Regions from separate parts of the Pantoea sp. X-Soil-YNGN-785 genome, predicted to be linked through region 2. Evidence: predicted binding sites of a transcription regulator. Region 2 holds the regulator's gene; each other region holds the start of a gene.

Region 1 (8,096 bases), 490 kb from region 2:
ACATCACCCTGGGTCACGATAACCAGATCGCCTGAAACCAGGAAACCTTTATCGCGCAGCAGGTTAACCGCGTCGTGTGCGGCCGCGACACCATCGTTGTTGCTGTCGAAGAACACTGGCGTCACACCGCGATAGAGTGCAGTGAGATTCAGCGTGCGTTCATGGCGGGACATCGCAAAGATCGGCAGGCCCGACGTGATACGTGAGGTCATCAGCGGAGTACGGCCCGACTCGGTCATGGTGATGATCGCAGTAACGCCCTGCAAATGGTTTGCGGCGTACATGGACGACATGGCGATCGCTTCTTCAATGTTGTCGAACTGCACATCCAGACGGTGTTTAGAGACGTTGACGCTTGGGATCTTCTCCGCGCCCAGGCAGACCTTCGCCATCGCTGAGACGGTTTCTGCCGGATACTGACCCGCTGCGGTTTCTGCAGAGAGCATCACGGCATCGGTGCCATCCAGCACGGCGTTAGCCACGTCCATGACTTCTGCGCGGGTTGGCATCGGGTTAGTAATCATCGACTCCATCATCTGCGTCGCGGTAATGATGGTGCGGTTTAGCTGACGGGCACGACGAATTAATGCTTTCTGAATGCCGACCAGCTCCGGATCGCCAATCTCAACGCCCAGGTCGCCACGCGCAACCATCACCACGTCTGATGCCAGAATGATGTCATCCATCGCTTCCTGGCTGGCAACCGCTTCGGCACGTTCCACTTTAGCGACCAGCTTAGCGTCACAACCCGCTTCACGCGCCAGACGACGCGCCAGGTTCATATCTTCGCCACAGCGTGGGAAGGAGACGGCCAGATAATCGACGCGGATCTTAGCGGCGGTGATAATGTCTGCCTTGTCTTTTTCGGTCAGTGCTTCAGCTGACAGGCCGCCGCCCAGCTTGTTAATGCCTTTGTTGTTCGACAGCGGGCCGCCGACAGTGACTTCGGTGAAGACTTTCGTGTCCTGAACTTCCAGCACCTTCAACTGCACGCGGCCATCATCCAGCAGCAGGATATCGCCCGGCACCACATCTTCAGGCAGACCTTTGTAGTCGATACCCACGCGCTCTTTATCGCCTTCGCCTTTACCCAGGCTGGCATCCAGCAGAAAACGGTCGCCGATATTCAGGAAAACTTTGCCTTCTTTGAAGGTCGAAACACGAATTTTTGGACCCTGGAGGTCACCGAGAATAGCCACGTGGCGGCCCAGTTTTGCGGCAATCTCACGCACTTTGTCGGCACGTAGCTGATGGTCTTCTGGCGTGCCGTGAGAGAAGTTGAGTCGTACAACGTTCGCACCGGCAGCGATGATTTTTTCGAGGTTATTATCACGATCGGTGGCCGGGCCGAGGGTTGTTACGATTTTGGTTCTTCTGAGACGTCTTGACATCGGGGACTCCGTAAACATTTAAGCGTGTCCGGGTCTGTGGACACAGCATGGTTATCTATTCTATATGATCGACGGGTTGTGATACGACTCACATTGTAAATGTGATGTTAATTTTTTTGCTGATCACTCTCTTCCCGAAGGGTGTTCTTTTCATAACGCGACGCTTTCAACGCCTCTTTCACGCGTTTCAGGTTTTCCCGGAAGGGGGCACCCCGTTCCAGGGTAAAACCGGTCGCCAGCACATCGATCACGGTTAACTGCGCCAGGCGCGACACCATCGGCAAATAAACATCCGTATCTTCCGGTACATCAAGCACTAAAGCTATCGCTGCTTCATGGGCAAGGGGTGAATCGGGAGAGGTGATGGCAATAACGGTGGAACCGTTTACACGGGCCAGGCGAGCCAGTTCTACCATATTTTTTGTGCGCCCAGTATGTGAAATGAGAACAAAAACGTCACCGGCTCGACTATTTATGCAACTCATGCGCTGGATCACAATATCGTCCGACCAGATGACCGGCAGATTAAAGCGCAGAAATTTGGTAAAGGCGTCATGCGCCACGACCGCGGATGCCCCCAGCCCGAAAAAGGCGAGTTTATCGGCCTGCGCAAGCAGGGTGACGGCCTGTTGCAGCTGCGTGCTGTTCAGCTGGTCGCGCACCCGCTGCAGTCCAGCCAGCGCCGAGTCGAAGATCTTGTGGCTGTAGTCCTCCACACTGTCGTTATCCTCCACACCCCGGCTGACCCAGCTGCTGCTTTTCACCAGGCTCTGCGCCAGCTGCAGTTTAAAGTCGGGAAAGCCGCGTGCGCCCAGGCGATGGCAGAAGCGGTTTACGGTGGGTTCACTCACGCCGGCAACGCCTGCCAGCGTCGCAATGCTGGAGTGCATCGCCGCCTGGGGGGCAGCCAGAATCTGCCGGGCGACTTTCTGTTCCGCTTTGCTCAGCGCAGCGAACTGCGCCTCAATTTTTTCCAGCATATTCATAAGCCGATGACCATTATCGCTTTTATCAATTTCAATTATCACTGTCGTCAGCGCCAATTAACAGAGACTATATCGCGTCAGCGGCCGACAGGCGCAACGGCGGACAAGCCTATGGCGCTTTTTTTTGGGATACTTTGATCGGTGCCAGATTTCCTGACACCAGCAGACACAGAAAAAACCGGCAATCCGCACGTGTCATCACACGCGTGCAGCGCATCCGGTACAGAGTTAATGCGGTTGACCCGGCGAGTCGGTTTACCTGGCGCGGGGAAAAAAGTACATTGTGCTGAAAGAAAATAATAACCTGGACCCGGTGGCAGAGGATGCATCACCACCGGACTATCCTGCAACGAGGAGAGGAAAATGGCGGTAACACAAACAGCCCAGGCATGCGATCTGGTGATTTTCGGTGCCAAAGGCGATCTTGCACGCCGTAAACTGTTGCCTTCACTGTACCAGTTAGAGAAAGCGGGTCAGATCCACGAGGAAACCCGCATTATTGGTGTCGGCCGTGCCGAGTGGGACAAAGCGGAATACACCAAAGTGGTACGTGAAGCGCTGGAAACCTTCATGAAGGAGAAGATTGACGAAGCGCTGTGGGACAAACTCAGCAATCGTCTCGACTTCTGCAACCTCGATGTTAACGACACCACGCACTTCCCGAAACTGGGCAAGATGCTGGACCAGAAAAACCGCACCACCATTAACTACTTTGCAATGCCGCCGAGCACCTTTGGCGCGATCTGTCAGGGACTGGGCACCGCGAAGCTGAATGCGAAACCGGCGCGCGTGGTGATGGAGAAGCCGCTCGGTACCTCACTGGAAACCTCGCAGGAGATCAACGACAGCGTTGGTGAATACTTCGATGAGAGCCAGGTATTCCGTATCGACCACTATCTCGGCAAAGAGACCGTGCTCAATCTGTTGGCGCTGCGCTTTGCGAACTCTATCTTCGTGAATAACTGGGATAACCGCACCATCGACCACGTGCAGATCACGGTGGCCGAAGAGGTGGGTATTGAAGGCCGCTGGGGTTACTTCGATAAAGCGGGTCAGATGCGTGACATGATTCAGAACCACCTGTTGCAGATTCTGACCATGATCGCCATGTCGCCGCCGTCCGATCTCAGTGCCGACAGCATCCGTGACGAAAAAGTTAAAGTGCTGCGCTCGCTGCGCCGCATCGACCAGACCAACGTGCGTGAGAAAACCGTTCGCGGTCAGTACACTGCGGGCTTTGTGCAGGGTAAAAAAGTGCCAGGCTACCTGGAAGAAGAGGGGGCCAATAAAACGAGCGCTACGGAGACTTTCGTCGCGATTCGTGTCGATATCGACAACTGGCGCTGGGCAGGCGTGCCGTTCTACCTGCGTACCGGTAAGCGTTTACCGACCAAATGTTCCGAAGTGGTGGTCTATTTTAAAAACCCTGAGATGAACCTGTTCAAAGATTCCTACTCAGAGCTGCCGCAGAACAAGCTGACCATTCGTCTGCAGCCGGACGAGGGCGTGGATATCGAGATCCTGAATAAAGTGCCAGGCCTCGATCACAAGCACAAGCTGCAGACCACCAAACTGGATCTGAGCTACTCCGAGACGTTCAACCAGTCGCACCTTGCCGATGCTTATGAGCGTCTGCTGCTGGAGAGCATGCGCGGTATCCAGGCGCTGTTTGTGCGTCGCGATGAAGTTGAAGCCGCATGGACCTATGTTGATTCGATTATCAACGCATGGGCGGCAGATGGTGACTCTTCCAAGCCGTATCAGGCTGGCACCTGGGGCCCGGTGGCCTCGGTGGCGATGATCACCCGCGATGGTCGCTCGTGGAACGAGTTTGAATAACTGAAGTGATGATGAAGCCCGCCACGCGGGCTTTTTTTTCGCCTTTAAACCGGGCCAGCGGATACGACTAAAAATGAACTGCTGTTTCAAAATGGGCGCAGGAGGATAGACGCTCAGGAAGCGAATCATGTATGGTAGTGACGCAATTTACAGGGCAGGAGCCGATGCTCCATGACCGGGCCACAATCCCGGTGTTATCAAGCAAGGGGAACTGATGAAAAACTGGAAAACGAGTGCTGAACAGATTCTGACCACCGGACCTGTCGTGCCGGTCATCGTGGTGAATAAACTGGAACATGCTGTGCCGATGGCGAAAGCGCTGGTGGCAGGCGGTGTCAGAGTGCTGGAAGTCACGCTGCGCACGCCCGTAGCGATGGATGCACTGCGTGCGATGATCAAAGAAGTGCCGGATGCGATTGTCGGTGCGGGCACAGTGATTAATCCGCAGCAGTTACAGGAAGTGACCGATGCCGGTGCACAGTTTGTTATCAGCCCTGGCGTCACGGAATCGCTGCTGAAAGCGGCGGTTGAAGGGCCGGTTCCGTTGATTCCGGGAATCAGCACGGTTTCTGAGTTAATGACCGGTATGGACTATGGTCTGCGTGAGTTTAAATTTTTCCCGGCAGAAGCAAATGGCGGTGTGAAAGCGCTGCAGGCGATTGGCGGACCTTTCCCGCAGGTGCGTTTCTGTCCGACCGGCGGCATCTCTCCGGCCAACTACCGTGACTATCTGGCGCTGAAAAGCGTGCTGTGCATCGGCGGCTCCTGGCTGGTGCCTAACGATGCGCTGGAAGCGGGCGACTGGGATCGCATCACCCGTCTGGCTCGCGAAGCTGTCGAAGGCGCGAAGTAAGTAATGGCGGTGAGCGTCTGCTCACCGCACACCTTTACCCCTGAACCGTAACCGCCGCTGCGCTGGCAACTGCACGCGCAATCGCCTGCGTGGTGCTGTCACCGCTGGCCAGCGCGACGCCCAGACGACGCTGCCCGCTGATCTCCGGCTTGCCGAATAGCCGCAGTTGCAGACCGGCCCCCAGTGCGGCTTCGACATTCACAAACTGCACATTCTGGCTGGTCAGTTGCGGCAGGATAACGGCAGATGCCGATGGACCATACTGACGAATCCCGCCAATCGGCAGACCCAGGAACGCCCGCACGTGCAGCGCAAACTCTGACAGATCCTGTGAAATCAGCGTCACCATCCCGGTGTCGTGGGGACGTGGCGACACTTCACTGAATACCACCTCATCACCGCAGACAAACAGCTCAACGCCAAACAGGCCATAACCGCCCAGCGCCTTCACCACCTGCGCGGCAACATCCTGCGCCCGCTGCAGCGCCAGGTCACTCATCTGCTGCGGCTGCCAGGATTCACGATAGTCGCCATCCTCCTGTCGGTGACCAATCGGCGCACAGAAGTGAATGCCATCGACGGCGCTGATGGTCAGCAGGGTGATCTCAAAATCGAAGTTAACAACGCCTTCGACGATGACGCGACCGGCACCGGCGCGGCCACCCTGTTGGGCATAGTCCCAGGCTTTCTCCAGCTGGCTGGCGTCGCGGATAAAGCTCTGGCCTTTACCGGATGAACTCATAACCGGCTTTACAATGCATGGGAAGCCGATTGCGGTTGCGGCTTCATCGAAACGCGCTTTGCTGTCGGCAAAGCGATAGCGTGAAGTGGGCAGTGATAACTCTTCAGCCGCCAGGCGACGAATGCCTTCGCGGTTCATGGTCAGCTTTGCGGCACGGGCGGTCGGAACCACGCGCTGGCCCTGCTGCTCCAGCTCAACCAGCGTATCCGTGGCGATGGCTTCGATTTCCGGCACCACAAAGTCAGGCTTCTCTTCGGCAATCAGCGCAGCCAGCGCTGCCCCATCCAGCATATTGATCACATGGCTGCGATGGGCGACATGCATCGCCGGGGCATCGGCGTAACGATCCACCGCAATCACTTCCACACCCAGACGCTGACACTCCAGCGCCACCTCTTTACCCAATTCACCTGAACCCAATAGCATTACACGCGTCGCCGCCGGACGCAGCGCTGTTCCGAGAGTCGTCATACATTCACCTAAGCAGTCAAAATTCGCGCGCAAGTATAAACGAAAACGTTTGCGTTCTCATCTTTCGTCCATCTGACATTGCTTTTTGCCGTACTTTTCCCGCTCTGACGTTTCCTGACATGCTTTTAGTCAGGATAGCGGGCTGACATCCTGAAAGGAGTGAATGATGAATAACTGGTTGCAACAGATTCAGTCGGTATTGGCAAAGAAGGGCGGTGAAGGCAAATCGGGCAGCGGCTTAAGTGACATGCTGGCACCGGGTGCGCTGGGCGGTCTGGCCGCCATGCTGGTCTCCAGTAAGTCTTCACGCAAACTGCTGACCAGATATGGCGGCAAAGCGCTGATTATTGGTGGTGGCGCGGCCGCTGGTGCGGTGCTGTGGAACAAATATAAGCAGCGGGTCAGCGAAGCGCACCAGAATGAACCTGACTTTGGCGTGGCTCAGACGCCCATAGACCAGCGCGCTGAACGTCTGGTCACGGCGCTGGTGTTTGCCGCTAAAAGTGACGGACACATCGACGATCAGGAGCGGGCAGCCATTGAGCAGAATATTCATCAGTCCGGTTACGGCCAGGATGCAGAACAGCTGATTCAGAAAGCGATGAACCGCCCGCTGGACCCGCAGTGGCTGGCCGCCGATGTGAAAAATGAGGAAGAGGCGCTGGAGCTTTACTTCCTGAGCTGTACCGCTATCGACGTCGATCACTTCATGGAACGCAGCTATCTCTCCGCGCTGGGCGACGCGCTGAAAATTCCTCAGGATGTCCGCGACGGCATCCAGCAGGATCTTGAGGCTGAAAAAGCCCGTCTGCCTGCCGGTTAATCCTGGCTGAAGTCCGCTGGCTGGTCACACGAAGTGATTGGCCAGCGGCAGCTTCTCACGTCATACCTGGCTTCCGGCTGCTGAAGTGTTACGCTTACAGATCATTACGTTGATGGAGACGGATGGATGAAAGCACCCATCGCAAAAAAAATTCCCTATGAGATGACGCTGCACGGTGAGACGCGCGTTGACGACTACTACTGGCTGCGCGACGACAAACGTGAAAACAGCGAAGTCCTTGATTACCTGCGTGCCGAAAACAATTACGGCAAAAAAATCATGTCATCGCAGCAGCCTCTGCAGGACCGGGTATTAAAAGAGATTATCGATCGGCTGCCGCCTGAAGATCACTCAGTGCCTTATGTGAAAAACGGTTACCGCTATCAGAGCCGCTATCAGAGCGGTAACGAATATCCGGCCTATTACCGTCAGCCGGCAGCAAGCGAGGAGTCTGGTGAGTGGAGCCTGCTGCTGGATGCCAACCAGCGCGCCTCGCACAGCGATTTTTACACGATGGGCGCGCTGCACATCAGCCCCGATAACCGGGTCATGGCGTTGGCCGAAGATTTCCTGTCGCGACGTCAGTACGGCATCCGTTTCCGCAACCTGGAGAGTGGCAGCTGGTATCCTGAAGTGCTGAGTAACGCCTCATCGAGCTTCGCCTGGGGCAACGACTCCCGTACGATCTACTATGTGCAGAAACATCCGCAGACGCTGCTCTCGTATCAGGTGTGGCGACATGAACTGGGTATGCCGCAGTCGGAAGACAAGCTCGTCTACGAAGAGCAGGATGACACCTATCATCTCAGCGTGCACAAGAGCACCTCCAAGCAGTTCATCATGATTGCGCTCTACAGCACCAACACCAGCGAAATTCAGCTGATCGATGCGAACTTCCCCGATGCACAGCCACATGTCTTTCTGCCGCGCCGTCGCGATCATGAATACAGCATCGACCATTACGATCATCAGTTCTTCATTCGCTCCAATC
Region 2 (8,096 bases):
TTCAGCGGGATGTTAAACATCAGGCCCAGAAAGCCCAGCACCATGCCGGGTTTGGTTTTCGACAGCCCCTCGCACTGATTTCGCAGCACCTGAAAGAAGAGATAGCCTGGCGCGCCGAACAGCAGGGCGTGCAGATAGCCCTCGGCTTTAAGCGCCAGCGCGGGATCGATGTCATGCATCGCCCGGATAAGATAACCGGCGTGCCACAGCAGCACCATAATCAGCAGTGAGACAAAAAAGGCGAGCCAGTAGCCCTGGCGGATCTGTTCGCCGATGCGTTCGCGGCGGCCTGAACCGTTAAGTTGCGCAACGGTGGGCGTCAATGCAAGCAGAAGACCATGACCAAACAGGATGGCCGGAAGCCAGACAGAGGTGCCGACAGCAACGGCGGCCATATCCGTGGCGCTCACTGCGCCGGCCATAATGGTATCCACAAATCCCATTGCGGTTTGGGCCACCTGAGCAAGGATGACCGGAATCGCAAGGGCCAGCAATTGACGCGCTTCTGTTAAATACTTCTGCACGTTAACACCTGACTTATTAAATGAATTAAAAGGGCAGAAAAGCCCGGGGAATAGCGCGAACCAGTGTAACCGGGGTAACAGAATTCGCCAATCTTTGTCACACAATGCGTTTTGAACCCCATTAATGGGGTGAGGTGGGCTGAAATCTATCAGCCTACCGGAGCTGTGATAAACTAGCGTAAACTTCGCAGAGGCAAAGACTATGTTTACCGGTATTGTGCAGGGCACCGCAGAAATCGTGTCCATTGAAGAAAAAGAACTGTTTCGTACCCACACTGTCCGACTGCCGGAAGAGCTCCTGCCGGGACTGGCGCTGGGCGCATCCGTAGCCCATAACGGGTGCTGCCTGACCGTAACGGCAATCGAAGGTGACCGCGTCAGTTTCGATTTAATTAAAGAGACATTGCGCGTGACTAACCTTGGTGATTTACGCCAGGGCGATGTGGTGAATATTGAGCGTGCAGCGAAATTCAGCGACGAAATAGGCGGTCATCTGATGTCAGGTCATATTATGACCACCGCTGAAATCTGCAAGATTATCCAGTCAGAACACAATCGCGAAGTCTGGTTTAAAATCCAGGATCCGATGCAGATGAAATATATTCTGCATAAAGGTTTCGTCGGCATCGACGGCATAAGCCTGACGGTAGGTGATGTGACGAAGACCAAATTCTGCGTCTATCTGATTCCGGAAACGCTGGAGCGTACGACTCTGGGCGCGAAGACCTTTGGCGACCGGGTCAACATTGAGATCGATCCGCACACACAGGCAATCGTAGAGACCGTTGAGCGGGTGTTAGCCCAGCGCGATGCCGCGGCGGCAATGAGTATGCTGACCGGCCAGCCTGCCGCCGAGAGTTAATAACCCGCAAAGACTGCTGGAAAGCCAAATCGTGTGATTCTGGCAGCAGTATAATAGCCCGAAGCGCAGGGAACACAGTCAGAAGAGGAAAGCGTTCCGCAACTGGGACAAAAACGCCGGGAGCGTTTTTGAACAACGCAACGCGTTGGCCCGGCAACGGGCGCACCTCAGGGATGAGGTGCGTAATCGCGCGGGCCGAGCATGTCAGGGATGACGGGTTTTGCGACTTTCCGATCTGACTGTGTTCCCTATGCAGTTCCACTCTCAAAACAGGCCAGTTTTTTAAAACCTTCAGCACGGGATCACCCTCTTAACAAACTGACACTCCCTACCGCGCCACCCGTAATCCGCCCTCAACACCGCGACTGAACACAATCTGCCACAGCTGAATATCCCGCGCGCGGAAGGCGCCGGCACAGGCATTAAGATAATAGGAGAACATCCGCTTAAAGCGTTCGCCATAGTTATCAGCCAGCTCCGGCCAGGCCTGCAAAAAGCGCTCATGCCAGGCCATCAGCGTTTTGTCGTAATCGGCCCCAAAGTTATGCCAGTCTTCCAGAATAAAATGCGGCTCGCTGGCATCCGCCACGTGACGCACTGAAGGCAGGCAGCCGTTGGGGAAGATATATTTGTCGATCCAGGGATCGACACTCATATCGGTTTTAATCGCGCCAATGGTGTGAAGCAGAAAAATTCCGTCAGGCTTTAAATTACGATCAACCACATCAAAATAGGTGGCGTAATTCTTCGGCCCGACATGCTCGAACATGCCTACTGAAACGATGCGATCAAACTGCTCATTCAGATCGCGATAATCCTGCAACAGAATCGTGACGTCTAATCCACTACAGCGCTGCTGCGCCAGTTTCTGTTGTTCGGCGGAAATCGTCACGCCATGCACGTTGACGCCATAATGACGTGCGGCAAATTCCGCGAGTCCGCCCCAGCCACAGCCGATATCCAGCAGCGACATTCCAGGTTCCAGCGCTAATTTACGGCAAATCATATCCAGCTTGGCTTCCTGCGCCGTCGCCAGGGTCGTAGCTTCTTTCCAGTAGCCACAGGAATATTGCATATAGGGGTCGAGCATCAGTGAAAAGAGATCGTTACCCAGGTCGTAATGCTCTTTACCGACAATCCAGGCCCGCTTTTTCGACTGCAGATTGGTTAAGCGGGCAGCGGCAATGCGCAGCGTATCTTTAAAGTGATGCGGGAGTTGCTGATCGAGTTTATGTTTCAGCACCTGATGGAAGAAAATATCCAGCCGATCGCACTCCCACCATCCATCCATATAGCTCTCACCGAGCCCAAGCGATCCCTCCTGCAGAACACGCTTAAAAAAGCCGGGATGATTAATATGAATATCCCAGGGACGTGAACCATTAATTTCAATATCCGCTTTTTCCAGCATCTCGTGGACGATGCGATACCAATGGTTTTCTTCAGGGCTCACTGCTTCTGCATAAGATGAACTCATAGCTTTTCCACCACCTGTCCAATCTGAACCTGAACAAAGAGTAGTCAATTTCGTCAGGCATTGAGAAACGGTACGGATGACTCCGCACACCGGTTGACTGTGTGATACAGAGGACTGGACTAGCCTGCAGCAGGTCGGTCTGGGTAAGAATAACGCGCGCGAATACCGTCCCGGCAACAGGGTGCCAATCAGATTATTACGTTATTATATTGTTGATTTATTACAGATTTGTTGACCCGGATGAGTATATGCTCACGCGGGTCAATATTCAATGACTTATTGTTAGGAGGCTAACGAAAAAGTCAGTGTGTCAGTGATTATCCTGGCAGGCAGGTTGCGCGGAGGCAACAACAGTTTGTGCGCTTGCGGTACGCTGTATGACGTAACCCACCAGCGCCAGCAGAATCGTCACCGTCATCATCAGCGTAGTGGTAAACAGTGCATGCGTTAATCCGGCAGAGACTGCCAGGCTTGCAGCGAAGCAGAGTCCTAGCTGTAAAGTGTTCTGCAATGCGGCCGCTTTACCGGTGGCGTGCGGGAAGGGCGTCAGCGCACTGGAAACCACGATTGGATAGATCGCACCGTTAGCCAGCGCCATACCGCAGAACGGCACCATCAGGCTCACCAGCGTGCTGCCGCCTGACAGCGCGACGGCAAACAGCGCCAGAATGCTCAGGCTGTAAATGCCCAGCAGCCACGGTAACAGCTGAGCGCCATTAAAGCGGTTAAGAAGGGCACGACAGCCGAATCCACCAATCAAAAAGGCGAGCGTCTGGGGCACATAACTCAGGCCGATATCGGCGGGTGAAAGGCCCAGATCCGCCAGAATAAACGGCGAGCCGGTCAGCCAGGCAAAAAAACTGGCTGAACAGGCGGAGTAGACCAGCACGTTGCCGCTGTAAACCCGTGATTTCAGCAGAGTGAAAAAGCCAGGCTGGGCTCCTTTCTCGCGTGCTTCCTGGCGTACGGTGGGCAGGCGCAGCGTGGTCAGAATCAACGCCACCGCAATCAGCGTCAGCACCAGGAAAATCGAACGCCAGTGGAAATGGCCGATGAGCCAGGCACCCAGCAACGGGGCCAGCGCCGGGGAGAGCGCAACCAGCGGCATAATCGTGGCAAAGACTTTGTTAGCGCGCGCGGCAGGATAGCGATCCACTACCAGTGCCTGCCAGCTCACGGCCGCAGCACAGACGCCAATCGCCTGCACAAAGCGCAGCGCCAGCATCAGAGTGATATCATTCACCCACAGCATGCCCGCACAGCCGATGCCAAACATGGCCAGTCCGGCCAGCAGCACCGGTTTACGTCCAATGCGATCGGAAAGCGGTCCCCAGAAGAGCTGCCCACAGGCGAAACCCGCCAGAAAGAGACTCATACTGGCGCTGATCAGGCCCGGCGAGGTATTAAACGTTTGCTGCATCGCACCAAAGGCGGGCAGGTACATATCTGTGGCTAAAAAGCCGAGCATGCTCAGCAGGGCAAGGTAGGGCATAAATCCTTTATTCGACAACATCTCATTCTCATTTTTGCAGGATGAACGCGGCAGAGTGTAAAAGGTGCGTTTGCCGCTGTGAAACGGTAATATTTGCCGATTGCTGTTAAAATTTTTGAAGGCAGATTATGTGGTCAGAATATGCATTAGAGGTCGTTGACGCGGTCGCCCGCGGGGGCAGCTTCAGCGCCGCTGCTCAGGAGCTGCATCGGGTGCCCTCTGCCATCAGCTACACGGTGCGTCAGCTGGAGAACTGGCTGGCAGTGCCGCTGTTCGAACGCCAGCATCGCGAAGTGGTGCTGACGCCAGCAGGCGAACATTTTGTTCGGGAAGGGCGCAGCGTCATCAAAAAAATGCTTGCCACCCGGCGTCAGTGTCAGCAGCTGGCCAACGGCTGGCGCGGGCAGCTCAGCATTGCCGTTGACCGCATCGCCAAACCTCAACGCACCCGGCAGCTGGTCAAAGACTTCTATCGCCACTTCCCCGATATGGAACTGATCATCAGCTATGAAGTCTTTAACGGCGTCTGGGATGCACTGGCCGACGGTCGGGTGGAAGTTGCGATTGGGGCCACCCAGGCGATTCCGGTAGGCGGACGGTTTGCATTTCGAGATATGGGTACGCTCAACTGGCGCTGCGTGGTCGCGCCCGATCATCCTCTGACTCAGGCGAACCAGATCGATGATGACACGCTGCGTAGCTGGCCGTCACTGGTGCTGGAAGATACATCACGCGCACTGCCGCGTCGTATGACATGGACGCTGGATAACCAGCGCAGGCTGGTGGTGCCGGAGTGGCAAACCGGACTGGAGTGCGTGCAGGCAGGCTTGTGTGTGGCGATGGTGCCGGGTCATCTGGCCAGACCACTGCTCGACAGCGGCGAGCTGGTCGAACTGACGCTGCCGGTGGCATTTCCGGATAGCCCCTGTTGCGTCAGCTGGGCAGAAGATCGCGCATCACCGGCGACAGGCTGGTTGCTCAGCTATCTGGGTGATGCGCAAACGCTTAATCAGGAGTGGTTAAGCGAGGATTAGCGGCGATAGTCGCGGAACGGACCATCTGCCACTGAACGGCGCTCAATCAGCGTCGGATGGACTTCAATCGTTTGTGACACTTCGCGCTTACTGGTGATGCGGTCAAGCAGCATATCCAGCGCTTTCTCACCCAGCTGGGCTTTTGGCTGATGCACCGTGGTCAGGGCAGGGGCGAAATAGCGGGCGTTGCGCACATTGTCATAGCCGATGATCGAAATATCCTGCGGTACGCGCAAACCCATCTCGTCGGCGGCGCAAATGGCCCCCATCGCCATGATGTCACCGCCGCAGAACACCGCCGTAGGGCGTTGTTTCTGTGACAGGATCTGCTGCATCGCCTGATAGCCTGACTCCGGCTCAAAGTCACCCTGTACAATCCACTCGGCACGCGGCTGAATACCCGCTTCTTCCAGCGCCTTCAGAAAACCGGCATGGCGTCCGCCGCCGGTATTGCGCTCCATCTGACCGGGGATAGCACCAATATCACGGTGTCCGCGTTCAATCAGATAACGTCCCGCCAGATAGCCGCCCTGGAAGGCGTTATCGAGAACTGTATCAGTAAAGTCGGCGCGCGATTCGCCCCAGTCCATCACCACCATCGGGATATTGCGGTTCTCTTCCAGCATCTGCAGCAGATCGTCCGGATACTCAGAGCACATCACCAGCAGACCATCGACGCGCTTCTGCGCCATCATGCTGAGATAGGCGCGCTGTTTTTGGAGATCGTTATGCGCATTACCCAAAATCAGCGTATAGCCTTTGTCAAAACAGTGGTTTTCAACCGCTTCAATAATTTCAGCGAAATAGGGCGCTTCGCTGGAGGTGGCAAGCAGGCCCAGCGTTTTGGTGTGGTTTACTTTCAGGCTGCGCGCCACAGCACTTGGCGAGTAGTGCAGTTCCTTAATTGCCTGCCAGACCGCCTCGCGTGTTTCTTCAGCGACAAAGCGGGTTTTATTGATGACGTGCGAAACGGTGGTCGTTGAGACGCCAGCGCGTTTCGCCACATCTTTAATTGTTGCCATGAAAATCGGACTCCAGTGCTTACCTAACTCTATGATAAGCGTAATGTTAAACGTTTGCGTCTGCTCAGGGTTTTTTCCGCAAAAATGCGGCTTTTCTGGCCGGTAAACAGGCCGCTGGCGGAGAAAAAACGCCAGAAAAGATGCGCAAACGGAATCAGGGTTGCGCGCGTTGCGCAACAAAGGCGGGATTCTAACAAGGCTGAACGGATAAAACGAGATTTTTACCGGACCCTGTGGGAAAATGCCATATCCCTGCAAAGTGTGTGACTAAGGAGCAAGCAATGAGTACCGATTTGAAACTGGCTTTGATGACCACTGTCGGCTGTCTGCTGATGATTGTGGCCTTTAGTTTTACTGCCATTCTGCACTAATAAAAAAAGCCGGGATTATCCCGGCTTTTTTCTGACTGTTCTGCTGCTCAGCGTATCGTTTTCGGCGTCATCACCCGACGGGCACCAATATAGTGGCGCTGCCAGTAATCTTCCCCTAATGCACTGATCTGAATATCTTTGCCGGTACGTGGCGACTGAATAAACTTGCCATCGCCCAAATAAACGCCGACGTGGTCCGCTGTGCCGCGGCCATTAATACGGAAGAAGACCAGATCGCCTTTCTCCAGCGACTCACGCTTGATCGGCGCGGCGTCACGCAGGTGATACATCTCGTTAGCGGTACGCGGGATCTTAAATTTCACCAGGTCTTTATAGGCATACCAGACCAGACCGCTGCAATCGAAACCGGTATGTGGAGAGGTGCCGCCCCACTGATAGGGTTTACCCAACTGCCCCATCAGCTTGGTCATTGCAGTCTCACGCGCCTTCTGATAGCGCTGGCGGTGGGATTTGCTCATTTTAATCGTGCCTGGCTCGCGGGTGGTGACCTCAGCGGTTTTCAGCTGGCGCTGATGCCCATAGCGTTTCTTCTCTTTATTTTTTTCTTTGCTTTTGCTGATACGGGCGGTTTTGAGCGAGGTCTTCTTAGCAGGCGTCTGATTAGCAGTGAGTTCGACTTTTTTCTGTTTTTTCGTTTTAAGTTTTTGGTCAGGGCTGAGACGAGTTTTTTTCGTCACCGTTTTTACCGGGCGACGCTTGCGGCGTTCATCGTCGCGCGCACTCTTTTTCTCTGCTTTATGCGTATTGACGTTCACCGGCGCGTGAGGCGACGCAGCGGCGATGTTGAAAAACAGTTGCGCAAAGGCCAGCATAAAAAGCGTAATGATTAAACGCATAGTCCATTAATTAGTTAAGTTGTCAGGGCCACTACGCACCGCGACAAAGTTGAGATTAATCTGATCCAGGATCAGTGCCCAGGCCATTCTAGTCCAGTTCGCTTAAAAACTGTAATGCCTTTTAATGTTAATCTTTGCAGCCCACGTGATTGCACTGAAAATGAACATTTTCAGCATGTTATACCAACGGAATTATTACGAATTATTAAACTGTTACCAGCTGTTAATACCTGAAGTTAAATGTCCTGCGCACGGGACTTAACAATGATGGTCATTTAATCGGGCAGGGAGCAAAATCTCATTTTCAGTCACGCTGTGAAGTCGCTACAATAAACAAACACGAAGTAACGAATTAAGGAAGGCAATTATGAGTACTGTAGAAAAAATTCAGCGCCAGATCGCAGAAAACCCGATCCTGCTGTACATGAAAGGTTCCCCGAAACTGCCAAGCTGCGGT
Region 3 (8,096 bases), 1.7 Mb from region 2:
ATTCGACACCATCGCGGACAACGAGAACCTGAACGCAACCACCAGCAATGGCTGGGTGGCGATGCTGCAGCAGTACTTTGCGACTGCATGGGTTCCGCGTACTGAAGGCACCAACACCCTTTACACCAGCAACCTGGGTAACGGCGTGGCAGCGATTGGCTATAAATCTGCACCGGTCACCATCGCTGCAGGCGCTCAGCAGAATCTGGGTGCAACGCTGTGGGTCGGCCCGGAAATTCAGGACAAGATGGCCGCGATTGCGCCGCACCTTGATCTGACCGTGGATTACGGCTGGTTGTGGTTTATCTCTCAGCCGCTGTTCAAGCTGTTGAAATTTATCCACAGCTTCATCGGTAACTGGGGCTTCTCCATTATCGTGATCACCTTCATCGTGCGCGGCATCATGTACCCGCTGACCAAAGCGCAGTACACCTCGATGGCTAAGATGCGCATGCTGCAGCCGAAGATTCAGGCGATGCGTGAGCGTCTGGGTGATGACAAGCAGAAGCAGAGCCAGGAAATGATGGCGCTGTATAAAGCAGAGAAAGTGAATCCGCTGGGTGGCTGTCTGCCGCTGGTGATTCAGATGCCAATCTTCCTGGCGCTCTACTATATGCTGTCAGGCTCAGTTGAACTGCGTCATGCGCCATTCATTCTGTGGATCCATGACCTGTCAGCGCAGGACCCGTACTACATCCTGCCGATTCTGATGGGCATCACCATGTTCTTCATTCAGAAGATGTCACCGACCACCGTGACCGATCCGATGCAGCAGAAGATCATGACTTACATGCCGGTGATCTTCACCGTGTTCTTCCTGTGGTTCCCGTCAGGTCTGGTGCTGTACTACATCGTCAGCAACCTGGTAACCATTCTCCAGCAGCAGCTGATTTATCGCGGCCTGGAAAAACGTGGTCTGCATAGCCGCGACAAGAAGAAAGCGTAAGCGATCCAGCGCGGGAGCCATCCCGCTCTAAAATAGTCTATTCTCAGGCGGTCAAAGCGACCGCCTGTGTTTTTTGTAGCGAGAGAAAATTTATGAGCCACAGCGATACCATTGTTGCCCAGGCAACACCGCCCGGACGCGGCGGCGTCGGCATTCTGCGCGTCTCCGGTGCCCAGGCGGCAGAGGTCGCCCGCCAGCTGCTGGGTAAACTGCCTAAGCCGCGATACGCCGATTATCTGCCGTTCACTGACAGCGACGGCAGCGTGCTGGATCAGGGCATTGCGCTGTGGTTTCCTGGCCCCAATTCCTTTACCGGCGAAGATGTGCTGGAGCTGCAGGGCCACGGCGGCCCGGTAATTCTCGATCTGCTGCTGAAGCGCATCGTGGCGCTGCCGGGCGTGCGTATCGCTCAGCCGGGTGAGTTCTCTGAGCGTGCGTTTCTGAACGACAAGCTCGATCTGGCGCAGGCCGAAGCGATTGCCGACCTGATCGATGCCAGCTCTGAGCAGGCGGCGCGTTCGGCCGTGAACTCGCTGCAGGGCGCGTTCTCCACCCGCGTCAATCATCTTGTGGAAGCGCTCACTCACCTGCGCATCTATGTCGAAGCGGCTATCGACTTCCCGGATGAAGAGATCGATTTCCTCTCTGACGGCCGAATTGAAGCACAGCTGAATACGGTGATCGGGGACCTGGATGCGGTCCGTGCCGAAGCGCGTCAGGGCAGCCTGCTGCGTGAAGGAATGAAGGTGGTGATTGCGGGCCGGCCTAATGCGGGCAAATCGAGCCTGCTGAATGCGCTGGCAGGCCGTGACGCCGCTATCGTTACGGACATTGCGGGCACCACCCGTGACGTACTGCGTGAACATATTCATATAGATGGCATGCCGCTGCATATTATCGATACCGCCGGTCTGCGAGAGGCCAGCGACGAAGTCGAACGCATCGGCATTGAGCGCGCCTGGCAGGAGATTGAACAGGCTGACCGCGTGCTGTTTATGGTAGATGGCACCACCACCGATGCCACCGATGCGGCGGCTATCTGGCCCGATTTTGTCTCCCGTCTGCCGCCGGAGCTGCCAATTACCGTGGTGCGCAATAAGGCGGATGTTACCGGTGAAGCGCTGGGCCTGACAGAAGTAAACGGTCACTCACTGATTCGCCTGTCGGCACGCACCAGCGAGGGCGTCGATGCGCTGCGGGATCACCTGAAGCAGAGCATGGGCTTCGCGGGCAACATGGAAGGTGGCTTCCTGGCGCGTCGTCGCCATCTGCAGGCGCTGGAGCTGGCGGCCACACACTTACAGCAGGGGAAAGCACAGCTGCTCGGTGCCCGGGCCGGTGAGTTACTGGCGGAGGAGCTGCGTGTTGCTCAGCAGGCGTTAAGCGAGATCACCGGTGAATTCACCTCTGACGATCTGCTGGGCCGTATCTTCTCCAGCTTCTGTATTGGTAAATAGCTTTCCGGGCCTGGCGGCATCGCGCTGTCAGGCCTGATTTCCCGTCTCGCTGCCTCCCCTGTTATTCCCGCCTCTGCGTTGATTCTTGCTGATATGTTATTTTGCGGCGGCACCGCGTTGTCGTATAACGGTAGATGCGCCGATCTGACGTGCGGCTATGATCGCGGTGAGTGAATCCCGCTTCATCCCGCCGTGTCGGGCCGCACGCAAACCCACTACGTGAACACCGTCAGGCGAAATTTTTGCCTGAAAAAGGAGAGTTGCATGAGTACACCGCTCGACACTGCCGCACTGGATACGCTGTTTAATGACGCCCGCACCCACAGTTACTGGCAGGATAAGCCGGTCGATAACGCCCTGCTGGAACAGCTCTATACCTTAACGGCGCTGGGGCCGACCTCGGCGAACTGCTTGCCTGCGCGTTTTGTTTTCGTCACCTCAGCGGAAGGCAAAGAGAAGCTGAAACCGGCCCTCTCGTCCGGCAATCTGGACAAAACCATGAGCGCGCCGGTTACGGTGATCGTGGCCTGGGACCGTGAGTTCTATGAGCAGCTGCCTGCGCTGTTCCCGCATGCAGATGCGCGCAGCTGGTTTACCGGCAGCCCGGAAGCAGCGAAAGAGACGGCTTTCCGTAACAGCAGCCTGCAGGCGGGTTACCTGATCCTGGCAGCCCGTTCGCTGGGTCTGGATGCCGGTCCGATGTCCGGTTTCGATCCGGCCAAAATCAATGATGCCTTTTTCCCCGACGGCCAGTATCAGGTTAACCTGCTGATTAACCTCGGTTACGGTGAGGCATCAAAACTTCATCCGCGCCTGCCGCGTCTGAGTTTTGAGCAGGCAAGCCGCTTCGCCTGATGCGGCCCGCGTCGCGATTCGGTTCGCGGCGCGTAACTCTGAACCATTCCCGCCAGCCTGTGCTGCCTGATCATCCTATTCTGAATTTAACCCAATCTGTGCTGTTGCTGAGTGCAATAAGGTAGGAAAATTCCTACAATGTTTCTGATGATTATCTGACCATTTTCACGGAGCGACAGATGGCTGGTCATTTTGTACGCTGGACGGGCGATCCCGGCTTCCCGGCTAAAGAGATGTGCATTCCCCAGGCGATTACCGACACGGCACAGCAGTTCGCTGACAAACGCCGTGGACGTTTCCTTGCCGCGCGAACCCTACTGGCACAGCTGATGCTGCGCGTTTATGGTATTCAAGAGCTGCCACGGCTGATTATCCAGAGCAACGGACGTCCCGTGTTTGCTGACAGCGATCTGCCCGATTTCAGCATTGCCTATGCGGGCAATACGGTGGGTGTACTGCTGGCTGAAGAGGGTGGACGTGCCGGTCTGGATATGGAGATTGTGCATGCGCGGAGCCGTCAGACGCAGGCGCAGCTGATTCAGGGATTAACGTCGGGCGAAATCGCCTGGATTAATGCCCAGCAGGATGCCATGGAAGCGGTGACGCAGATCTGGACGTTACGCCAGAGCATTCTCAAGCTGACGGGAGAAGGCGATCGGGGACTGGATTCGCTGCGCCTGCTGCCGGGTGCCGGTCGGCTGCGATCGTCACTCTATCCCGACATTCAGGTGGTGTGTGATGCGGAACCCATGCTGGTCTGGTCGTGTGCGCTGTCGTCTGCGACGCAGCGGCTGTACCTGTGGGAGATGGATAACGACTTTGAATGGCGTGCATTACGTGAAATTGAGATGGGTAAGCCCAACATCGGGCCTCATGCCCTGCGGCTGACCAGTCTGCCCAGCGAGCGCAATCTGCATCCTGAAATGTGAAAAGCCGCAACCGGTGGGTTGCGGCTCTGACTGCGCTTAGTGCGCGTCGATAAAGACAATCTTCAGCACAAACAGCAGCGCAACAATCACCACGCAGGGGCTGATCTCACGCCAGCGGCCGGTACCCAGCTTCATGACACAGTAAGCAATGAACCCCAGCGCAATCCCTTCGGTGATGGAAAAGCTGAAGGGCATCATGGCGGCGGTCACAAACGCCGGAACCGCTTCGGTCAGATCGTCCCAGCGCACGCGCGACAGGCTGGCGGTCATTAACACGCCCACATAAATCAGCGCACCCGCGGCAGCGTAGGAGGGCACCATCGCGGCCAGCGGTGACAGGAAGGTCACCAGCAGGAACAGCAGGCCGGTCACCACAGCCATCAGGCCGGTACGGCCACCAATCGCCACGCCCGAAGTGCTCTCGATATAGGCGGTCACCGATGAGGTGCCCGCCAGCGCGCCACTCACCGAACTGATGCTGTCGACATAAAGCGCCTGCTGCATCCGCGGGAAGGTGCCGGTTTCATCGGTCAGTCCCGCTTTGTCGGTGACGCCGATCAGCGTGCCGGATGAATCGAACAGGTTGACCAGCATAAACGAGAAAATCACGCCTGCCATGCCAATGTTAAACGCGCCTTTGATATCAACCTGACCCACTACCGACGTAATCGACGGCGGCGCTGAAAACAGGCCAACAAACTTCACGTCGCCCAGCATCCAGCCAATACCGGTGGTGATCACCATTGAGATCAGCACCGCCGCGTGGATATTACGTGATGCCAGAATGGCGATAATAAAGAAGCCCAGCGCACCCAGCAGCACGCTGTGCGAGGTCAGGTTGCCTACCGCCACCAGGGTATCGGGATTCGGCACGATAATACCGGCGTTCTTCAGCCCCATCATGGCGATAAACAGACCGATACCGGCGGTAATGCCAACGCGCAGGCTCAGCGGGATATTGGCAATCATCCAGTAGCGAACCCGCAGCAGCGTCAGGATCAGCAGGCCGACCGCGCCCCAGAAGATCGCGCCCATACCGACCTGCCACGAATAGCCCATCGCCCCGACCACCACAAAAGCGAAGAAGGCGTTCAGGCCCATTGCGGGGGCCAGCGCCACCGGCAGATTGGCAAACAGCCCCATCAGAATGCTGCCGAAGGCGGCAATCAGACAGGTGGTCACAAACACCGCCTGGGTATCCATGCCGGCGACGCCGAGGATCTGCGGGTTGACGAAGACGATATAGACCATCGTCAGAAAGGTGGTGATACCCGCGATCACTTCGGTGCGCACCGTGGTGCCGTGTTCCTGCAGCCTGAAGATGCGCTGCAAAACGCCTTGCTTGCTCATGCCATCCATCCAGAAGAAAAAATCATCGGCGCGTATCCTGGCGATTTTACCGGGGCAATACAATGATTTTTCGCAACCGATTGCCAGTCTCGCAATCTGCGCTGAGTGCGGTAGAGTGTGGAGCACCCCCCTGAATCGAAGGATAGAGTCTGATGTCAGTTGAATGCGTCTTTTTTGATTGCGATGGCACGCTGGTGGACAGTGAGTTGCTCTGCACCCAGGCCTACGTCAACACCTTTGCCCGTTATGGTCTCGAGCTGTCGCTGCAGCAGATGTTTGAAAAGTATAAGGGCGTCAAACTCTACGACATCATTCGTGACGTGGGTGATGCACATCAGGTGACGTTGCCGATGGAAGAGGTGGAAACCGCCTATCGCGCGGAAGTCGCGCGACTGTTTGATCAGCAACTGCAGCCGATCTCAGGCGCAAAAGCGCTGGTTGAGCAGATCAAAGTGCCGATGTGCGTGGTCTCAAACGGGACGGTAAAAAAGATGCAGCACTCGCTGGGCTTAACCGGCATGCTGCCGCTGTTTGAGGAGCACCTTTATAGCGGCTATGACATTCTGCACTGGAAGCCCGATCCGGAACTGATGTATCACGCGGCGGAACAGATGCAGGTGCCGATTGAGCGCTGCATTCTGGTGGATGACTCCGAAGCGGGTGCCCGCGCCGGTATCGCCGCCGGCATTCCGGTCTACTACTACTGCGCTGACCCGCACAACCCTGAACTGGACCATCCGCTGGTGACGCGCTTCGACGACATGGCGCAGCTGCCTGCGTTGTGGCGCGCCCGCGGCTGGGATCTAATGTAGCGAGCCAGCATGACGCATACCGTCTGGTTTTTAACTCTGCCCGGTGTCATGGCGCTGGATCTGACCGGCCCTGCCGAGACGCTGAAGCTGGCGGGCGATCGCTTTACGCTGCGCTACATCGGCCCGCAGCCGGAGGTGGTCTGCTCCACCGGCATGACTATTGGCGGCATCGAACCTTTACCGGAACAGTTGCCCGCCGGGAGCCTGCTGGTGGTGCCGGGCGTCTTTGACTCACAGATCTGTTATTCCACACAGCAAGCCGCAGAAGCACGCGACTGGCTGATGCGCCAGCACGCCGCGTTGCGCGCGCAGACCTTTATGCTGGTCTGCGTCTGCTCGGGGGCACTGCTGGCGGCGCAGGCAGGCATGCTGGATGAGGTGCCCTGCACCACCCATCATGATGTGATCGCCCGCCTGAAAGCAGCCGCCCCGCGCGCACGGGTGCAGGAGAATCGGGTGTTTGTCGGGCATGAGAATATCTGGACCAGCGCGGGCATCACGGCGGGCATCGATCTGGCGCTGCATCTGGTGAAGCAGCTCTGCGATACGCCTACCGCGCTGGCGGTGGCGCGGGAAATGGTGGTCTGGTTCCGCCGCGCCGGGGACGATCCGCAGCTTTCACCCTGGCTGCGTTACCGCAATCATATGCATCCGGCCATTCATCGGGCACAGGATCTGATGATTGCCCATCCTGAACACGGCTGGACGCTGACCGAGCTGGCAGGGCGCACCCACGTCAGCAGCCGCCATCTGGCGCGGCTGTTTCGTCAGCATCTGGGGATCAGCGTGCGGGAATACCATGAGCAGCTGCGGGTTGGCGTGGCGCGCCAGCGTCAGCAGCAGGGGGAATCGGCCGAAAAAGCGGCGCTGGCGGCGGGATTTTCATCGGCGCGCCAGCTGCGACGCGCCCGCCAGCGGGAAACCGATCAACTGACGAAGTGACGGGTATCGACACGTTTCAGCGCCATCCCCAGCAGCAGACTGCCGCCCAGCGTCAGCCCGAACACCCAGGGCAGGTCGAGCCACGGACGCGACATATCATCGTAGTGATGCGTACGCAGATAGTGAATGAACAGCGCGTGAAAGCCGTAGATCGGCAGTGAATAGCGTGCAATCACCGTAAAACCGGGCAGCGTGCGCTGATTCAGGCTGTTTTTAAACACAATCAGCAGGCTAATGGCCGCGATAAACACCAGCGGTCCGCAGTAGAGATACCAGGTATCGTTAAACGCTCCGTTGACGATCAGCGCCTTTTTCGTCCCTAACGTAATGCCAATTACGCAGGCGATAAACAGCCCGGCCGCCAGCGGCGTCAGACCGCGCCGGGTCGTGTCCATTGTGCCGATCGCCCGTCCCAGCAGCGCATAAAGCAGGTAGTAAATGCTGTCCCCGCTGACATAAAGATTCACCGGCAGAAAATGAAACGGGCCCAGCGACTGGCTGGCCGTATTCGGATTAGCGAGCACCGCCAGCACCAGCACCAGCAGCGCCACATAGCGTGCCTGCACGGTTTTCACCTGAATCAGCGGCGACATCAGATAGATGCCAATCAACGCAAAGAAGAACCAGAGGTGATAAAACACCGGCTTCTGCAGCATCTTCAGGATCGACCGTCCTTCGCTGATCGGCGTCAGCCAGGTGATATAGGCCAGCGAGACCGCGCTGTAAAATAGCAGGCAGAGCACCAGCCGCAGCATATGGCGCGGCTGGGCGCTGCGTTCACCGAAGAACAGATAGCCGGAGATCA
Region 4 (8,096 bases), 1.4 Mb from region 2:
GTCGGATGTCATCTGGCAGTTTTTTCATTCCCGGTGGGAATCTAACAACAGGGCTTATTAATGGAAGATTTACACGTCGTCGACGGCTTAAATAACGCAGGTAACTGGCTGATTCGCAATCAGGCGCTGATCATCAGCTATGCCGTGAATATCGTTGCCGCTATCGCCATCATCATTATCGGGATGGTCATCGCCCGTATCATCTCTAATGCCGTAAATCGCCTGCTGCGCGCCCGTCATATCGACGCGACTGTGGCAGACTTCCTCTCCGCGCTGGTGCGCTATGGCGTTATCGCGTTTACCATTATCGCAGCCCTGGGACGCATTGGAGTACAGACTGCCTCGGTGATTGCTGTACTGGGTGCTGCTGGTCTGGCAGTTGGTCTGGCCTTACAGGGATCGCTCTCAAACCTGGCCGCAGGCGTCCTGCTGGTCACCTTCCGCCCGTTCCGTACAGGCGAGTTTGTTGATCTGGGCGGCGTGATGGGCACCGTACTGCATGTGCAGATTTTCTCCACTACGCTCCGGACCGGGGATGGCAAAATTGTGGTGGTGCCAAACGGTAAAATTATCAGCGGAAACATCGTTAACTTCTCGCGTGAGCCGGTTCGTCGCAATGAATTTATCATTGGCGTCGCTTATGAAGCGGATGTGGATGAAGTCATTGCCTTACTGCAGCAGGTCGTTGAAGCCGACAGCCGTGTATTGAAAGAGAAGGGTATTCAAATTGGTCTTAACGAACTGGCTGCTTCTTCCATGAACTTTGTGGTGCGTTGCTGGAGCAACAGCGGAGACCTGCAGGACGTTTACTGGGATCTGCTGAAGAACTTCAAACGTGCGCTGGATAGCAAAGGAATTGGTATTCCTTATCCGCAGATGGATGTGCATCTGCATCAGAAATCCGTGCCTGAAGCCGTCGAAACGCAGGTTCAGTGACAATAAAAATCGATCAATGGGCGGCGACCGTCGCCCATTAATTTTGCTAATCGCAGATTAATTCTTTCAATTTCCGCTAATCATTTCCTCTCTTTATACTTCTTCGCATCTGACCATGTGAGGACGTAATGCTGTGATATCTCTCTACTTTCAGGGGCTTGCCCTCGGCGCCGCGCTGATACTGCCGCTGGGGCCGCAAAACGCATTTGTGATGAATCAGGGTGTAAAACGTCAGTACCATCTGATGACGGCGGCACTCTGCTCGCTGAGCGATATTCTGCTGATATGCGGCGGCATCTTTGGCGGCAGCGCCTTGTTGAGCCAGTCTCCGCTGCTGCTGATGGTCATCACCTGGGCGGGCGTGGCTTTTCTGCTGTGGTATGGCTGGGGCGCGTTGCGCAGTGCTTTTCGCGGTGAGGCCGATCTGACGGATGGTGCGCCGTTAAAGCAGAGCAGGGGACGCATCATTGCGACGCTGCTGGCGGTAACCTGGCTCAATCCGCACGTCTACCTCGACACCTTTGTGGTGCTGGGCAGTCTTGGCGGTCAGTTGCCGACTACCACGGCGCGTCAGTGGTTCGCGCTGGGCACCATCAGTGCGTCGATCCTCTGGTTCTTTGGCCTGGCCCTGCTGGCCGCGTGGCTCTCACCGCGCCTGCGTACCGCGAAAGCCCAGCGCATTATTAACCTGCTGGTGGGTGCGGTAATGTGGTTTATCGCCCTGCAGCTGGCGCGCCAGGGCATTGCCGGTTTTTGATCCCGGCTGCGATCCGCGCCAGTAATTGCCGCACCGCAGGCGAACTTTTGCCATAATGACCACTCAAAGCATGGCGCATACCGATGCGCTTTTGGGCTTCGCCGGTTGGAAGCCGTCATAGTGACCTTTTCAAGGAGGACTTTCATGAAACTGAAAGCATTGGCTCTGGCCGCAATCATGAGCGCCGGGGCATTGCCTGGCGTACACGCTGATGAGTTACCGAACGGACCGCACGTGGTGACCTCAGGCAAGGCAACGGTCGATGCCCGTCCCGATATCGCGACGCTCTCAATCGTGGTGAACGTGTCGTCGAAAGATGCTGCAGATGCGAAAAAGCAGGCGGATAGCCGGGTTGCGCAATATTTCGATTTTCTGCAGAAAAACGGCATTGAGAAGAAAGATATCGATGCAGCTAACCTGAGCACACAGCCTGAGTACGATTACACCAAAGAGGGTAAATCGGTACTGAAAGGCTATCGCGCGGTGCGTCAGGTGCAGGTCACCCTGCGTCAACTGGACAAGCTGAACGATCTGCTGGACGGGGCGCTGAAGTCTGGTCTGAATGAGGTACGCAGCGTTGAGTTAGGCGTGGCAAACCCGGAAAGCTACAAAGATCAGGCGCGTAAAGCCGCGATTAAGAACGCGACTCAGCAGGCCTCACAGCTGGCTGAAGGCTTCAACGCGAAGCTGGGATCCATCTACAGCATTCGTTATCAGGTTGCCAACTATCAGCCGATGCCAATGAACCGCATGTATAAAGCGGCAGCCGCGGCAGATACGTCGGCGCAGGAAACCTACGATCAGCAGAGCATCAACTTTGACGATCAGGTAGATGTGGTGTTTGAGCTCAAGCCCAACACGCCATAATGCAAAACGGAGCTGATGTCCCGTTTGAGATTGTTGACAAAACCTGGCCTGGTTCGCTGTGAGACGGTGCCTGCACAGGAAACAGGGTCAGATCGGAAAGTCGCTAAGGCCAATCCCTGGCCGCTCGGCCCGCACAATTACGCACCTCATCCCTGAGGTGCGCCCGTGACCGGACCAACGCGTTGCGTTGTTCAAAAACGCTCCCGGCGTTTTTGTCCCAGGCCGCGGGACGCTTTCCTCTTCTGACCCTGTTCCCTTCGCGTTTAACTTTTCTGTTGTTGTAAGACTCCTGGTTATCCCGATTTGTCAGCAACAAAAACGGGGCTTTCGCCCCGTTTTTGTTTTCAGGCTGCCACGTCATCCTGCCGCAGCACCCGATGTCCATGCGCAATCAGCGCATCGGTCACCCGACGCATTAAGCGGCTCTCCGGCGCAAACCGATGCCAGTAGAGCATCCGGCGCTGACACAATCCCGGCGTCAAATCTATTAACTCACCGCTTGCCAGCTCACGCTCAATCTGAAGATGCGGGATCATACAGCAGGTTGAACCCTGCCGCGCCATCTGCACAAAGGCTTCAGAGGAGTTCACGATGTGGCAGGGCACGCTGCCGGGTGAAAGATCAAAGTTCTGCTGCAGGAAGGCCTGATGCATATCATCAAGATGGTCAAACGCCACCGCAGGCGCTTTCAGCAGGGCTGAGCGCGTGACGCCGTTAGGAAAGAAGCGATCGGCAAAGTCGCGTGACGCGACAAACAGATAGTCGAGAGCACCGAGCTGATCCACCAGACAACTCGGTAGCGGCTGCGGCTGAATACTCACAGCACCGACTACTTCACCCCGACGCAGACGCTCCTGAGTGCGGGTTTCATCTTCGACCTGCAGATTCAGACGGACAGGGGAATCTGCCAGCACATCTTTCAGCGCAGGCAGCAGCCAGGTCGCCAGACTGTCGGCATTGACCGCCAGCGACAGCAGCAGCGGCGTGGTGCCACTGTTCTCATCGCCCAGCCACTCCTCTTCCAGCAGCTCTACCTGATGCAGTAACGCCAGCAGTTTTTGCCCCTGTTCAGTCGGACGCGGCGGCACGGTGCGCACCAGCAGCGGCTGACCAAACAGGTTCTCCAGCTGCTTGATACGCTGTGAAACCGCCGATTGGGTGATACACAACTTTTGTGCGGCACGCTCAAAGCCGCGTTCGCGGATCACTGAATCCAGCGCCTGAAGCGTTCGATAATCCGGGCGTTTCATTCTTCTTCTCTCTCCTTCAGGGTGGACGTCACTATGCCACAAAAGTGTCACCTGTGATGGCTCGCTTGTTTTTTGTGGGCTGGCTTCCAAAGCGTTAAATCCACGTCGGACAGCCGAGCATTTTCAGCAAGCCTTGTTTTATACTACGCGCACTTCGTTGTCGCACAGGTTTTAAACATACCATGACCCAGGATGAACTGAAAAAAGCCGTTGGCTGGGCTGCACTTGACTATGTGCAGCCGGGCACCGTTGTTGGTGTAGGCACCGGATCCACCGCTGCCCACTTTATTGATGCGCTGGCCACGGTCAGGCATCAGATCGAAGGTGCCGTCTCCAGCTCCGACGCCTCTACCCAGAAGCTGAAAAGCCTGGGCATTCAGGTGTTCGATCTGAACGAGATTGACCTGCTGTCGGTTTACGTTGATGGCGCGGATGAGATCAACCCACAGATGCAGATGATCAAAGGCGGCGGCGCAGCGCTGACGCGTGAAAAGATCGTGGCCGCGGTGGCCGAGACCTTTATCTGCATCGCTGACGCCTCAAAAGAGGTCGATGTGCTGGGGCGTTTTCCGCTGCCGGTCGAAGTGATTCCGATGGCGCGCAGTTACGTGGCGCGTCAGCTGGTGAAAATGGGCGGCTTACCTGAGTATCGTCAGAACGTGGTGACCGATAACGGCAACATTATTCTTGATGTGCATAATCTGCGCATTCTCGATCCGATTGAGCTCGAAAAAACCATCAATGCCTTGCCTGGCGTCGTTACCGTTGGCCTTTTTGCCGCGCGCGGTGCCGATATCGCATTGATTGGCGGTCCTGATGGCGTGAAGACCATCAAAAAATGATCTGTCTGGCGCTGTAAAGGCGCCGGTTATTTCTGCCTGCAAATCATCTTTTCTCACGTCGGTGAAATTTGGTGACTTATGTCACATAACCGTCATCGACAGTAGGTTCGTTCTCTCTTCATCGCTGACATCATGATTTTGTCCGGCAATGTGCTGCTGTCAGCCATTGCCGTGCTGGCTGCCGGGCAATCGTTTGTATTGCCGGACGCGATTTTTTTGATATTTTGACAGAAGGCTGGCTTATGGTAGTCCTCATTGAATGCTGAATAGGATCGGGAAATGGCAAAGGTATCACTGGAAAAAGATAAGATTAAGTTCCTGCTGGTGGAAGGTGTCCATCAGAGCGCGCTGGAGAATCTGCGGGCTGCAGGCTACACCAACATCGAATTCCACAAGGGCGCACTGGACTCCGACGCGTTAAAAGCATCGATCCGCGATGCGCACTTCATTGGTATCCGTTCCCGCTCCCAGCTCACTGAAGAGATTTTTGCGGCGGCTGAAAAGCTGGTTGCCGTTGGCTGTTTCTGTATCGGCACTAACCAGGTTGATCTGCAGGCGGCTGCGAGCCGGGGTATTCCGGTATTCAATGCGCCGTTCTCGAATACCCGCTCGGTGGCAGAGCTGGTCATTGGTGAGATGCTGCTGATGCTGCGTGGCATCCCCGAAGCGAATGCGAAAGCACACCGTGGTATCTGGAATAAGATTGCCAAAGGCTCATTTGAAGCGCGTGGTAAAAAGCTGGGTATTATCGGTTACGGTCATATCGGGATGCAGCTGGGCGTGCTGGCAGAAAGCCTGGGTATGCATGTTTTCTTCTACGACATTGAAAACAAGCTGCCGCTGGGTAATGCCACCCAGGTACGCCATCTGGCCGATCTGCTCAACATGAGCGACGTTGTCAGCCTGCACGTGCCGGAAACCGCCTCTACACAGGATATGATCGGTGCAGAGCAATTGGCGCAGATGAAACCCGGTGCGCTGCTGATTAACGCCTCACGTGGCACCGTCGTGGATATTCCGGCGCTGTGTGATGCCCTGGCCAGCAAGCATGTGGGTGGCGCAGCCATCGATGTCTTCCCGACCGAGCCTGCCACCAACAGCGAGCCGTTTATCTCTCCACTGAGTGAGTTCGACAACGTGATCCTGACACCGCACATTGGCGGCTCGACAGAAGAAGCGCAGGAGAACATCGGAATTGAAGTGGCGGGTAAGCTGGCGAAATATTCCGATAACGGCTCGACTCTCTCGGCTGTTAACTTCCCGGAAGTATCACTGCCGATTCACGGTATCAGCGCCAGTCGTCTGCTGCACATCCATGAAAACCGTCCCGGCGTGCTGACGGCCATCAACCAGATCTTCGCAGAGCAGGGCATCAACATCGCCGCGCAGTATCTGCAGACCTCGCCGTTTATGGGTTATGTGGTTATCGACATTGATGCAGAGCCAGAAGTGGCAGAGAACGCACTGCAGCTGATGAAGGCGATTCCGGGCACTATCCGCGCGCGTCTGCTTTACTAAGTGATACCAACCTGGAGAGGCGCTTAGTCGCGTCTCTTCAGGTAGTTAATACAGGCTGTCCCGATTTGCTGTAAGACCGAGACTGCGAAGAGAACACGGTCAGATCGGAAAGACGCAAAAGCCGCCATCCATGGCATGCTCGGCCCGCGCGATTACGCACCTCATCCCTGAGGTGCGCCCGTTGCCGGGCCAACGCGTTGCGTTGTTCAAAAACGCTCCCGGCGTTTTAGTACGCACCTCATACCTGAGGTGCGCCCTTAAAAGGGCCAACGCGTTGCGTTGTTCAAAAACGCTCCCGGCGTTTTTGTCCCTTGCGCGGGACGCTTTTCTCTTATGACCATGTTCCCTGCGCGTTGAGCTATTTCATTGCTGCCAGATGCGCCCAAATATGGGTTTAAGCCGTCTGAAAATCCCGTAACAGTGCTTCTTCTACTCCCACTGCCAGAGCTTTGACGGCGTCATCACCGCTGGCAAAGGCACATCCCATTCTGCAACCGGCAGGCTATCCACCTGCTGACAGTCGTGTGCCAGACCGACGGGCAAAAAACCGTGCTGCCGCCAGTTCTGTAGCGTACGGTCATAGAAGCCGCCGCCCATTCCCAGCCGTTGCCCATGCTGATCAAAGGCCACCAGCGGCACCAGCATCAGATCCAGTTGATCAAGTGTGATCAACTGCCGGATATCGAGCGGCGGTTCAGGAATACGCAGTTTATTCGGGATCAGTGGTGTATCGGGCGAGTAGCGCAGAAACAGTAAATTACCGGGGGAGAAAGGGTGTAAAACCGGCAGATAGACGGCTTTCTTCAGATGCCAGAGCCGGGCAATCAGCGGACGGGTATTCAGCTCACTATCAACCGACAGAAACAGGGCAATATTGCGCGCGGCAGTAACTGGAGCGTAGTTAAGGGCAAGTTCAGCAAGCTGTTCGGCCGCCTGGGCCTGCTGCTCATCCGTCATGGCACGACGCAGATGGCGCACCTGCTGACGAATTTCCTGACGCTGTAACATTGAAGGTGATGACATGGAAGGTTCAGACATGATTTCCCCGCCGTTTAAGCCGCTGTGCAGCGACTATAACATGTCGGTCCGGGGAAAAAAGCAGGACTACAGAAAGGGAGATCTCCGAGATGCCGCCGTAGGCTGTAACCCTTGAACCCTTGGTTCAAGGTGAACATGCCGTCGTAACCATCAGGCTTCTCGGACGAACCGAGCATGCACACAGGTTACAGAGCGTCACATTCTGTTTTTTCGAAATATCGGCTCAGGGGACTGGCCCACATGCAAACATCTCAGAGAAAATTTACCTCACCGTTGCTGTAACGATAGCAACCATGAAGTTTTATTCGAACTTCGCACCCTCACGCTCAGAGATGCGACCTTGCTCAACCAGTGCCTGTTCTATCGTCTGCTGCAACATACGAATACGCTGTTCCATATTAGCAGCATAATCGCGCGTTTTCACTTTCTCTTGCGCCAGCTCGTGGCAGACGTTTAACGCGGCGATGAACACCAGTTGTTCTGTATTTGTGACTCTAGTGCGAACTTTTAGATCTTGCAACCGTTGATTGAGATCTTCAGCCGCGCTATTGAGCGCATCTTGCTGCTCTGGCGGACAATTCACTCTCAACGAACGACCAAAAATTTGTAAATCTACCGGTTGTGCAGACATGCCACCTTCCTGACTGATTACTTCGCTCGCAACTCCCTTAGCAGTCAATGGCTTGGGAGGCGGGCAACTATATAGACCCACGAAATAAGATACAACCCCTTTTCTGGAAACCTTGAGGCAGCTAGTGGTAGCATAACACGAACTTATTCTGCCAACGACGATGAAAACTTATGTCCTTACAGAACGCAACCCCCGATTACAACGCGCTCGCGGCTGTGCTCTCCCAGCAGGGCGTTGGCATGACGCCCGCGGAAATG

Evidence for each region. Region 2 encodes PurR, which represses purine synthesis genes. Its sites were predicted from a motif close to CANGCAAACGTTTGCNTG; they were not measured.
Region 1: the regulator PurR is predicted to act here: its motif matches at 6,321-6,338, upstream of purT (formate-dependent phosphoribosylglycinamide formyltransferase).
Region 3: the regulator PurR is predicted to act here: its motif matches at 5,607-5,624, upstream of AC6I8E_RS00320 (NCS2 family permease).
Region 4: the regulator PurR is predicted to act here: its motif matches at 4,835-4,852, upstream of serA (phosphoglycerate dehydrogenase).

Annotation. Positions count from the first base shown of each region.
Region 1 covers NZ_AP035942.1:2,299,178-2,307,273, reverse strand. The annotation lists gene pyk (pyruvate kinase) at 1-1,391, opposite strand, end outside; gene AC6I8E_RS10785 (MurR/RpiR family transcriptional regulator) at 1,499-2,377, opposite strand; gene zwf (glucose-6-phosphate dehydrogenase) at 2,741-4,216, shown strand; gene AC6I8E_RS10775 (bifunctional 4-hydroxy-2-oxoglutarate aldolase/2-dehydro-3-deoxy-phosphogluconate aldolase) at 4,431-5,069, shown strand; gene purT (formate-dependent phosphoribosylglycinamide formyltransferase) at 5,104-6,282, opposite strand; gene AC6I8E_RS10765 (tellurite resistance TerB family protein) at 6,449-7,105, shown strand; gene AC6I8E_RS10760 (prolyl oligopeptidase family serine peptidase) at 7,232-8,096, shown strand, end outside.
Region 2 covers NZ_AP035942.1:1,813,719-1,821,814, forward strand. The annotation lists gene AC6I8E_RS08395 (MATE family efflux transporter) at 1-524, opposite strand, end outside; gene AC6I8E_RS08400 (riboflavin synthase) at 727-1,386, shown strand; gene cfa (cyclopropane fatty acyl phospholipid synthase) at 1,715-2,863, opposite strand; gene punC (purine nucleoside transporter PunC) at 3,174-4,376, opposite strand; gene punR (DNA-binding transcriptional activator PunR) at 4,484-5,389, shown strand; gene purR (HTH-type transcriptional repressor PurR) at 5,386-6,411, opposite strand; gene cydH (cytochrome bd-I oxidase subunit CydH) at 6,693-6,782, shown strand; gene AC6I8E_RS08430 (C40 family peptidase) at 6,830-7,639, opposite strand; gene AC6I8E_RS08435 (Grx4 family monothiol glutaredoxin) at 8,004-8,096, shown strand, end outside.
Region 3 covers NZ_AP035942.1:63,843-71,938, forward strand. The annotation lists gene yidC (membrane protein insertase YidC) at 1-946, shown strand, start outside; gene mnmE (tRNA uridine-5-carboxymethylaminomethyl(34) synthesis GTPase MnmE) at 1,039-2,403, shown strand; gene AC6I8E_RS00310 (malonic semialdehyde reductase) at 2,668-3,258, shown strand; gene AC6I8E_RS00315 (4'-phosphopantetheinyl transferase family protein) at 3,438-4,187, shown strand; gene AC6I8E_RS00320 (NCS2 family permease) at 4,224-5,537, opposite strand; gene yieH (6-phosphogluconate phosphatase) at 5,690-6,349, shown strand; gene AC6I8E_RS00330 (GlxA family transcriptional regulator) at 6,359-7,291, shown strand; gene AC6I8E_RS00335 (acyltransferase) at 7,276-8,096, opposite strand, start outside.
Region 4 covers NZ_AP035942.1:3,251,508-3,259,603, reverse strand. The annotation lists gene mscS (small-conductance mechanosensitive channel MscS) at 61-936, shown strand; gene argO (arginine exporter ArgO) at 1,070-1,693, shown strand; gene AC6I8E_RS15105 (oxidative stress defense protein) at 1,838-2,560, shown strand; gene AC6I8E_RS15100 (LysR family transcriptional regulator ArgP) at 2,905-3,810, opposite strand; gene rpiA (ribose-5-phosphate isomerase RpiA) at 3,993-4,652, shown strand; gene serA (phosphoglycerate dehydrogenase) at 4,932-6,170, shown strand; gene AC6I8E_RS15085 (5-formyltetrahydrofolate cyclo-ligase) at 6,600-7,193, opposite strand; RNA gene ssrS (6S RNA) at 7,286-7,469, opposite strand; gene zapA (cell division protein ZapA) at 7,510-7,839, opposite strand; gene AC6I8E_RS15070 (YecA/YgfB family protein) at 8,010-8,096, shown strand, end outside.